DNA from 2 places in the Shewanella sp. FeAMO genome. Region 2 is predicted to be linked to the other one. Evidence: predicted binding sites of a transcription regulator. Region 2 holds the regulator's gene; the other holds the start of a gene.

Region 1 (5,245 bases), 2.4 Mb from region 2:
ATCTTTGCCCAGTTCCCGGAAAACACCCGTCTCGATTTGATGATGCGTATCGCCAACCTCGAAGAGGTGCAACCTGCAGCACTGCAGGAGCTGAACGACATCATGGAGAAACAGTTTGCCGGTCAGGGTGGCGCCCAGGCCGCCAAGATGGGTGGCTTGAAGGCCGCTGCCAACATTATGAACTACCTGGATACCGGGGTGGAGAGCCAACTGATGGAAACTCTGCGCGAGTCCGACGAAGAGATGGCGCAGCAGATCCAGGACTTGATGTTCGTGTTCGAAAACCTGATCGATGTCGACGACCGTGGCATTCAGACGCTGCTTCGGGAAGTGCAGCAGGATGTACTGATGAAGGCGCTCAAGGGCGCCGACGAGCCACTGAAGGAGAAGATCCTCGGCAATATGTCCAAACGTGCCGCCGAATTGCTGCGTGACGATCTCGAGGCCATGGGGCCAATTCGTATCAGCGAAGTGGAAGTGGCCCAGAAAGAGATATTGTCCATCGCCCGTCGCTTGTCCGATGCCGGAGAGATTATGCTCGGTGGCGGCGGCAGTGAAGAATTCCTTTGACAGGCGAGTTTGAATGACAGACAAAAAGGTGTCCCACAACATTTTGCCGCCGGATGAAGCGGACGAGTTTGTTAATTGGCAGTTGCCCGATGTGGGTGACGCCATGCCGCTTAAGCCGAGTAATCTGTTTGGCTATAAGCCTGGACGTATAGAGCCCAAGACCGCCGAAGAGGCTGTATCACCACCGACTTTGGCTGAAATCGAATCTATCCGCGAGCAAGCCGAGCAGGAAGGTTTTGCCGAAGGCAAGGAACAAGGGCTGGCCAAAGGCCTGGAGGAAGGCCGTCTTCAGGGCTTGGAGCAGGGCCACAGTGAAGGTTTTGCCCAGGGACTTGAGCAAGGCCGGGAAGAAGGCTTGCAACAGGCCGCCGTCATGATAGAGCGTTTCGACGCCTTGCTTGCTCAGTTCGAGGCGCCGCTGGCGCTGCTGGATACCCAGATAGAAGAATCTTTACTGACCTTGGTCGGCACTTTGGCGCGCAACCTCATAGCCCATGAGCTGAAGACCCACCCGGAACATATACTGGCGGCGCTCAGGCAAGGGATAGATGCCCTGCCACTCAAAGAGCAGAAAGTGAATCTGCGTTTGCACCCGGAAGATATGGCTTTGGTCAGCGAGCTCTACGGTGAAGAGCAACTGACACGTAACCGCTGGACACTGGAAGCCGATCCCGGCCTCAATCGTGGTGATTGTGTGGTGGATAGCCAACGCTCGCAAGTGGATATGCGCCTGGAAACCCGTTTGGAAGGGGTGTTTGCCAATCTTGAAGCCGAACAATCCATGTTGGCGAAAAAGGCCGCCCAGCAGCAGGCCGCAATAGACGATAGGCCAAGCCCGCCGCCACAGGACAGCGAGCAGGAGCAAACGCTTGCAGATGAACAAACAGCCGCTATGAGCGACAAGGCCGAGACCGCAAGCCAAGAGGGCGAACAGCCCATCGAAGGAGACACTCATGATGCAGCAGCGCCGAAGCCAACTGCTGAGTGAACTCAAACACTTGGCCGAAAAGCAGGCGCCGTTTCAAGCGGTTGCCAGTGGCCAGTTGGTGCGGGTGGTTGGCCTGACGCTGGAAGCCAGTGGTTGCCGGGCGCCGGTCGGCAGTCTCTGTGCCATAGATACCATGGCGGGTAAGCTTATTGCCGAGGTGATAGGTTTTGACGATGAGCTATTGTATCTGATGCCGGTGGAAGAACTCAGGGGCGTGCTGCCCGGCGCCAAGGTGATGCCGCTCGGTGAACAAACCGGGCTCAGCGTCGGTTTGAGTCTCCTTGGTCGGGTGCTGGACGGTAACGGCCAGCCGCTCGATGGTATGGGCGCCCTGCACACAGACGAACAAGCCTCGCGCCATAGCCCGGCAATCAATCCCTTGGCCAGACGGGCGATTACCGAACCGCTCGATGTAGGCGTCAGAGCCATCAACGCCATGCTTACCGTGGGCAAGGGCCAACGTATGGGGCTCTTTGCCGGCTCCGGCGTGGGTAAGAGTGTGCTCCTTGGCATGATGACCCGCGGCACCACGGCCGACATTATTGTGGTTGGCCTGGTGGGGGAGCGTGGCCGGGAGGTGAAAGAGTTTATCGAAGAGATCCTGGGCGCCGAGGGGCGGGCCCGCTCTGTGGTCATAGCCGCCCCGGCCGATACCTCCCCCTTGATGCGCCTTCGTGCCTGCGAAACCTCGACTCGGATAGCCGAGTATTTTCGCGATCTCGGCTATGACGTCCTGCTGTTGATGGATAGCCTGACCCGTTACGCCCAGGCGCAGCGGGAAATCGCCCTGGCGGTCGGTGAGCCGCCGGCAACCAAGGGGTATCCGCCTTCAGTATTTGCCAAGTTGCCCCGTTTGGTGGAGCGCGCCGGTAATGGTGGTGAAGGGCAGGGCTCGATCACTGCCTTCTATACTGTGCTTACCGAAGGGGACGATCAGCAAGATCCCATTGCCGATGCCTCGCGGGCCATTTTGGACGGTCACATAGTGTTGTCACGGGCCTTGGCCGACTCAGGGCATTATCCGGCGATAGACATTGAAGCTTCCATCAGTCGGGTGGCACCCATGGTGATAAGCGAGGCGCACCTGGAAGCGATGCGGCGCGTCAAGCAGGTTTATTCGCTCTACCAGCAAAACCGGGATCTGATCTCCATTGGTGCCTATTCCCAAGGCTCGGATCCGCGTATCGACAACGCCATACGCCTGCAACCCGCCATGAACGCCTTTTTGCGGCAGGGGATGCGCGATGCCATTAGTTTCAGCGATTGCCAGCAAATGTTGGGGCAGCTTGCTGCCCAATGTAAGGTGTAATGCCATTCAGTGCGGGAGTTTGCGTGCTCGACAAAAATGCAGTGACCATAGGGGAGCCTGATCTCAATAGAGCGCCGGGTTAAGGCCCGTAAGGCAGGCAATTTTAAGGAATAATACTACAGATGGCTAAATCCGATCCTTTGCACACAGTGTTGAAACTGGCGGTCGAAGCCGAAGAGCAGGCGGCGCTGCAGCTTAAAGCCGCACAAATGGAATGCCAGAGGCGTAAATCTCAGCTGCAGGCGCTGCAGGAATACCGTCTCGACTATATGAAGCAACTCGATGCCCAGCAGGGGCAGAGCATTGGCGCCTCCTATTACCAGCAGTTTCATCGATTTGTGCGTCAGGTAGATGATGCCATAGGGCAACAACTTGCCGTGGTCGCCGAGGCCGATAAGCAGCGGGCCTATAGACAGCAACATTGGCTGGAGAAGCAGCAAAAGCGTAAGGCGGTGGAGATGTTGTTGGAGAAAAAAGCCCTGCAGGCCGAAGCCAAAGCCGCCAAACAGGAGCAGAAACTCATCGATGAGTTTGCTTCCCAGCAGTTTTTCCGTCGCAAGCTCAACCATTGAGCCCATTCCGACATCCATTCCCGGACAATTCCTTAATATTCATTCTATATTTTTTATTGGCGTGAATTTTGCTTTGTTTGAGACAGAGACATTAATTCTGACTCGGCCTATCTTTATCTATTGAGGGCCTAGGTGCTGGAGGAAGGCATGCAGCAGTTATCCAATATCCTGATCGGCAATGCGGGCGGCAAGGGAGTTTCTGCCACAGATGCACTACAATCTACTGATAACGAAGCTTTTTTCGCCGCTTATCAACAGGCGCAGGCTAAGTTCTCGTTCGACTCGCAAGGCGCCAAGCCGGGATTTACCGGTGGCAGTCTTATCAGAGAAGGTGCCCAAGCTGAGCAGGCCGTCGATGTCTCGCTTATTCTGGGGCAAATAGCCATGGGCAAGAAATTGCCGTCTGAAGACGGCACCATAGTCACCGAAGTGGATGAGGTGAGCCTGCTGAAACAGATTGCCGCTCTCACCGGGCTCAAAGAAGATGAGATCAAGGCCATGTCTCCCGAAGAGCAGATGAAGCTCTTGGAAAACCTCAAGCAGGGGAGTGCCGAGCTTGGCATGGTAGTGACAGATAGTCTGGAAGGCGCAGAGGTGATTGCCGCTGACGAAGGCGACGAGAGTGAAGAAGACAGTGCCAAACTGGCCGATACTGATGAGAAAGCGGCAAGCAAAGGCGATAGCAAAGCAGAGGATGAAACTATAGATGCTCCTTTGCTGGCTCTCGACAAGGCGGCTGCAACAGCGGAAAAGGCCAAGTCTCAGGAAGGCGAGCAACAAATGGGTTGGCCGGATGCTGATAAGTCAGCGCGTAAGGCGGCGACTCAGGATGGTATGGCTGCTGTGGTTCGTGAAGCTGTGCTCAATGCCGCTGAGGAAAAGAGTGACAAGATCTTGGCGCAAAGCGCAATTGCCGAGAAGGCCAAGACAGATACTGCCGGCAACTTGGGGGCTGCGGTGGCCGCGGCGGCAACGTCTGTTGGCGCTGACGGCAAGAGTGACAAAGCTACGGCCAAGGATGTTCTCGCCAGCTTACTTAAGGCTGAGGTGAAAGGTACTCAGACTGCTGCCGAGGTACGAAGCCCTGTGAGTGACGCCATACATCAGGCGCTCAAGGGCGATGCGGCATCAACCCAGACAGATATCAGCCCGTTTCAGCAACAGCTGCATCAACAAGGGTTGCAGCCTCCACAGAGGGGAGAGATGGCCCAATATCAACTGTCATTGAGGCAGGGGATGGAGCAATCACTGCAAACCGCCGATATGGTGCAGCGTTTTGCCCCCGTGATGCGGCAGCAGTTGATTACCATGGTCAGTAATGGTGTGCAGCAGGCTGAGATTCGTCTCGACCCACCAGAGCTTGGAGCCATGATGGTCAGAGTTCAGGTGCATGGTGATCAGACTCAGGTGCAGTTCCATGTCACCCAACCACAAACCCGGGATATGCTGGAACAGGCCATGCCCAGATTGAGAGAAATGCTGCAGGAGCAGGGAATGAACCTGGCCGATAGCCACATCTCTCAAGGTGGTCGGGAGCAAGGCGAGCAGCAAGGTGGCAATGGAGGTGGTTTTGCCCAAGAGGGTGCCAATGGTGAAATTTCCGCCGAAGAAACGGCACAAAGCACAAATCACACAACAAGTTATGGCTCGGGTATAGATTATTACGCCTGAGCAGGTAACCTATAGGGATGGTATTTTTCCGCGGGCATTGCGGTTGATTAAGGGAAAGGGTAGAGAATGGCAGAGCAAGAAGAGCTTGAGCTGCAAGAGGCGCCGGCGCCCAAAAGCAAAAAGAAACTCTTTATC
Region 2 (5,245 bases):
GCTTGAGAGGAAAGGGTGGGGTACTGGGCGCTAGCGAGATCGCTAATCAGCTCCAGTACCTTTTTCTTACTGCCCGGAGTGGCACAGGTAGTGCACTCCGGCCGCAGGATGGTACTCAGTTCCATCGTTAGTGTTTTGTCAGCTTTTCTTTGTGTTTAATGACCTGACGATCCAATTTATCAATCAGAACGTCGATGGCGGCATACATGTCGGCATGTTCAGAAGTTGCATAGACTTCGCCGCCTGTGAGGTGGATCTTGGCTTCGGCTATCTGTTGCAGTTTTTGTACATTGAGCACAACGTGCACATTATTGATCTGTTCGAAATGGCGTTCAAGTTTAGAAAACTTACTTTCCACGTAGTCACGCAGTGAGTCGGTGATCTCGATATGATGTCCTGTCAGGTTGATTTGCATAGAAAGATTCCTCCAATTTCCAACTGTGGATTTATAAACTCTTACGCTGGTTCGACGGTGGTATCATCATAGCCTCGCGATACTTGGCTATGGTGCGTCTTGCAACGTTGATTCCCTGTTCTGCCAGAAGTTGCGCCATCTTGCTGTCGCTCAAAGGCTTCTTCTGGTTTTCCGCTGCCACGAGCTTCTTGATAAAAGCCCTGATCGCCGTGGAAGAGCATTCTCCGCCATCTTCGGTGCCGACATGGCTGGAGAAGAAGTACTTCAATTCAAATATTCCCCTGGGGGTATGCATATACTTTTGAGTGGTGACCCTGGAGATGGTCGATTCATGCATCTCGACCGCTTCGGCAATATCGTTGAGCACCATGGGTTTCATGGCCTCTTCACCATATTCAAAAAATCCCTGCTGGAACTGCACTATACAGTTGGCCACCTTGAGCAGGGTGTCGTTGCGGCTCTCCAGGCTCTTGATAAACCATTTGGCTTCCTGAAGATGACCTCGAATAAACTGGCTGTCTGATTGACTGCGGGCGCTACGAGCCATAGCCGCATACTGCTGATTGATCCCGAGTTTGGGCATACAGTCCGGGTTGAGTTCTACTACCCAGCGGCCGTTTTTCTTCCAGACACTGACATCAGGGATCACATATTCCTCGTCCATCGGCTGCACCAGCAAGCCGGGGCGGGGATTGAGGCTCTGAATCAGGTTGATGGCGTCACGCAGCTGATCTTCCTTGAGCTTGGTCTTGCGCATCAGGGTGCGGAAATCACGGGCGGCAATGAGATCCAGATGTTCGTCAATCAACAAGCGGGCGTCGGCCAGATGCGGGGTGTCTGCGTTGAACTGTTGCAACTGGATCAGCAGGCATTCGCGCAGATCTCTGGAGGCGATGCCGACAGGATCGAAGTGCTGGATCCGCTTGAGTACTGCCTCGACTTCATCGAGCTCAATCTCAGGGTTGCCCATGGCTTCGAGGATCTCCTCTGTGCTCTGGGTCAGATAGCCCTGCTCGTCGATGGCATCAATAATGGCGGTGGCAATGGCGTCGTCGGTATCGGAAAACGGGGTCAGGTTCTTCTGCCATTCCAGATGTTCATAGAGACCTTCGCTGGTTTCACCCTGGAAGGGCATATCATCTTCACGGCCCATGGCCGGCCCGGAGGCGCTGGCGGCGGTAAAGACTTCGTCCCAGGTGGTATCCATAGGTAATTCATCCGGCATAGACTCATTGTTCAATGCCTCTGAGGTTTCTACCGTGGAACCATCTTCCTGCTTGGCGCTCAACTCGCCGGCGTCGTTTTCCTTGTGGTTGTCGTCGATAGCGTCATCCTGGTTGTCCTCGGCCATTTCCAACAGAGGGTTGGCTTCCAAGGCTTCCTGGATTTCCTGCTGCAGCTCAAGGGACGACAGTTGCAGCAGGCGAATAGCCTGTTGCAACTGAGGTGTCATGGTCAACTGTTGACCCAGTTTGAGCTGGAGTGACGCTTTCATTATACCGCTAATCCCTACTCGTTATTTTTCAAGGAAAAAATTCAATAATAACAAACTATAATACCCGGAATTGCCACCGGATGACATGATCCTAACTATAGCCTGAATTGTTCGCCTAAGTACACAGCGCGCACTTGCTGGTTGTCCAAGATTTCAGCGGGTGTGCCCTCGGCGATCAACTGCCCATGGCTGACTATGTAGGCTCGCTCACAAACGTCGAGTGTTTCGCGAACATTGTGGTCTGTGATCAGCACCCCCAAACCGCGGGACTTAAGCTGTTCGATGATTTTCTTGATATCGATAACTGAGATGGGATCCACACCGGCGAACGGCTCATCCAGCAGAATGAACTGTGGATTGGCGGCCAATGCCCGGGCGATTTCCACTCGGCGGCGTTCTCCGCCGGAGAGGGACATCCCCAGGCTGTCACGTATGTGGGTAATATGGAATTCTTCCAGCAACTGTTCGAGTTGTTCCTCGCGCTCGTCGCTGTTGAGTTCTTTGCGGGTTTGCAGCACGGCCATGATGTTGTCATGCACCGACAGCTTGCGGAAAATACTGGCTTCCTGTGGCAGGTAGCCTATGCCTTTACGGGCACGCAGGTGCATGGGATCCAGGGTCAGCTCGTCGTCGTCAATGAAGATACGGCCCTTGTCACTCTGTACCAACCCAACCACCATATAGAAGGTGGTGGTCTTGCCTGCCCCGTTGGGGCCCAGCAGCCCCACGATTTGGCCGGTATTGACCGACAGGCTGACGTCTTTGACGACGTTGCGTTTCTTGTAACTCTTTGCCAGATTCTGTGCCGTCAGGGTGCTGGTCATTGCGGCTCCTGCTGCTGTTCTTTCTTATTGAGATCCTGATAGTTTTCCGGCTGGATAACAGTGGTTACCCTGTCTTGGCCTTTGCCGCTGCTTTCCGCTTCCAGCTGCTGCTTGTTGATGTCGTAGACTATCTTCTCTGCGGTCACTTCGCTGCCGTCTTGTTCTACTTTGGCCTGGCCCAGCAGGGTCATGATACGACTGTCTATGTTGTAGTGGATCTCTTTGGCCTTGGCACTGGCCAGACGGCCGTCTTCCAGTTTCTGGGTATAGGTAGCGGGTGAGCCCTTGGCCACCAGGATCCGCTCGCCACTCTTGTCTTCTGTGTAAGCCGTGAGTTCATCGGCCAGCAGTTTTAAACTGCCCTGGGTGACTGTGACAGGCCCGCCGTATACCACACGCTTGTTTTTGATATCGGCAAACTGATTAGCGGCGCTGATCTCTACTTTTTGCAGCAGATCTTCTTCAATGGCCACTGCCGACAGGCTTGTGATGCACAAGAGGGCACCGATAAAAAGCTTACTTGGTTTCATAGGTTCCTTTCACCTGACTGGTCAGCTTCACTTGCTGAGCATTGAGATCGGCGTACAGGCCGGATCCCTTGATATTAAAGTCTTTGCCTTCGATCAGGATCTCGCGATCTGAGGTCATGATCATGGTGTCCAGATCCAGCTCCACATAACTGGTTTTCAGGCTCTGGATCGGTTCATTGGGGCTAATGGCGTCGATGATAACATTATTTTCAAGTACCACTCGGTTACTCTTGCGATTGAGCCTGCCCTCGTTGGCAGACAGGCGCCACTGTGCCTCGCCCTTGTCCGGATAGACCAGATAAACCGGTTGGTTGAAGAAGGTCTTTTCACTGGCTTCATAATGTTCCATGTGCGCCGCGGCGACCCTACTGGCGACATTGCCCTGCTCATCAAAGTTGACCGAGCGCAGGTCATCGGCGACAAAGTCAGGCCTAACCACATCCACAGGCGCCTCACTCTGTTGAGCGTTGCGCTTGTTCTGCACCTGCCAGTAAAGGATAAGTGCAGTGGAGAAAAACAAAATAATGGCCAGGGTGACCCTATTCATATACTCATTCCGTGGGCATTTTCAAATTTGTCCTGACTGAGCAGGATAAGATCCGCCAGCTCCCGGAGCGCCCCATGGCCGCCGGCAATCTGAGTGACCATGTGGCAGTGTTGCCTTACCCAAGGATGGCCATCGGCCACGCAAACCGCCAGCCCAACTTGCTTCATCACCGGCAAGTCGACAATGTCGTCACCTATATAGGCCACTTGTTCAGGCTCGAGGTCATAATGCTTAAGCAGCGCCTCATAGGGCTCCAGCTTGTTGTCTATGCCTTGATAAATCTTGTCTACCCCCAGGGCTGTCATGCGGTTTTCGACTATCTGGGACTTGCGGCCGGTGATCACCGCCACCTGAATGCCGCAGGACAGCAGCGAGCGCACCCCATAGCCATCGCGGGTATGGAAGGCCTTCAGCTCTTCGCCGCTGTTGCTCATATAGATGCGGCCATCGGAGAAGACACCGTCGACATCACAGATAAGCAGTTTGATTTTGGCGGCTCTTTGCCAGTTATCTTCGCTTATGGGCCCGTAGAAACCTTGATGACTCATCAGATAACCCCCGCCTTGACCATATCCAGCATATTGAGTGCTCCAATCGGCTCATTGGCGCCATTGATGACAATAAGACCATTGATGTCATTCTCGTCCATCACCTTCAGCGCCTGCGCCGCGAGGATATTGTCACCACTGGTGATGCAATCACGGGTCATGACGTCGCTGATTTTTGTGGTACGCAGGTTGACTCCGGCGTCTATGACACGTCTCAAATCACCATCGGTGAAGATACCCACGAGTTGTTTCTGTTGATTGACCACGGCGGTCATGCCCAGGCCCTTCTTGGAGATCTCATACAGGGCGTCGGTGATACAGATATCTTCTGTGACCAGCGGCAGCTCTTCGCCTTTGTGCATCACATCGCTGACCTTGAGCAGCAGCTTGCGCCCTAAAGCGCCGCCGGGATGCGACAGGGCAAAGTCATCTTTGGTAAAGCCCTTGGCCTGCAACAGGGCGACCGCCAGGGCGTCTCCCATCACCAGAGTGGCCGTGGTGCTGGAGGTGGGCGCCAGACCCAGCGGGCAGGCTTCTTCCGGCACCTTGATGCACAGATGCAGCTGCGCCAGCTTGGCCATGGTGGATTCGGGCTTACCTGTCATGGAGATCATAGGGATCCCCTGGCGCTTGATGACGGGCATCAGGGTCAGAATTTCGCTGGACTCGCCCGAGTTGGAGATAGCCAATACGATATCGTTTTCACTCAACACCCCCAGGTCGCCGTGGCTGGCTTCGCCCGGGTGAACGAAGAATGCCGGGGTGCCCGTGCTGGCGAGGGTGGCAGAAATCTTGTTGCCTATATGGCCCGATTTCCCCATCCCCATCACTATCACCTTGCCGCTGCAGTCGAGGATCAGTTCGCAGGCTTGGGCGAACTCGGGGG

What was found. The regulator sigma-54, encoded in region 2, starts transcription at its own class of promoters, with help from an activator protein. The targets are predictions, from matches to a motif close to GTTGGCACGNNNNTNGNNT.
Region 1: the regulator sigma-54 is predicted to act here: its motif matches at 3,495-3,513, upstream of ACWAU4_RS07690 (flagellar hook-length control protein FliK).

The regions. Positions count from the first base shown of each region.
Region 1 covers NZ_CM132201.1:1,701,512-1,706,756, forward strand. Annotated here, with positions in the region: gene fliG (flagellar motor switch protein FliG) at 1-570, shown strand, start outside; gene fliH (flagellar assembly protein FliH) at 584-1,558, shown strand; gene fliI (flagellar protein export ATPase FliI) at 1,527-2,867, shown strand; gene fliJ (flagellar export protein FliJ) at 2,990-3,439, shown strand; gene ACWAU4_RS07690 (flagellar hook-length control protein FliK) at 3,587-5,110, shown strand; gene fliL (flagellar basal body-associated protein FliL) at 5,177-5,245, shown strand, end outside.
Region 2 covers NZ_CM132201.1:4,118,446-4,123,690, reverse strand. Annotated here, with positions in the region: gene ptsN (PTS IIA-like nitrogen regulatory protein PtsN) at 1-125, opposite strand, end outside; gene hpf (ribosome hibernation promoting factor) at 128-415, opposite strand; gene ACWAU4_RS18540 (RNA polymerase factor sigma-54) at 447-1,910, opposite strand; gene lptB (LPS export ABC transporter ATP-binding protein) at 2,006-2,734, opposite strand; gene lptA (lipopolysaccharide transport periplasmic protein LptA) at 2,731-3,264, opposite strand; gene lptC (LPS export ABC transporter periplasmic protein LptC) at 3,251-3,811, opposite strand; gene kdsC (3-deoxy-manno-octulosonate-8-phosphatase KdsC) at 3,808-4,359, opposite strand; gene ACWAU4_RS18515 (KpsF/GutQ family sugar-phosphate isomerase) at 4,359-5,245, opposite strand, start outside.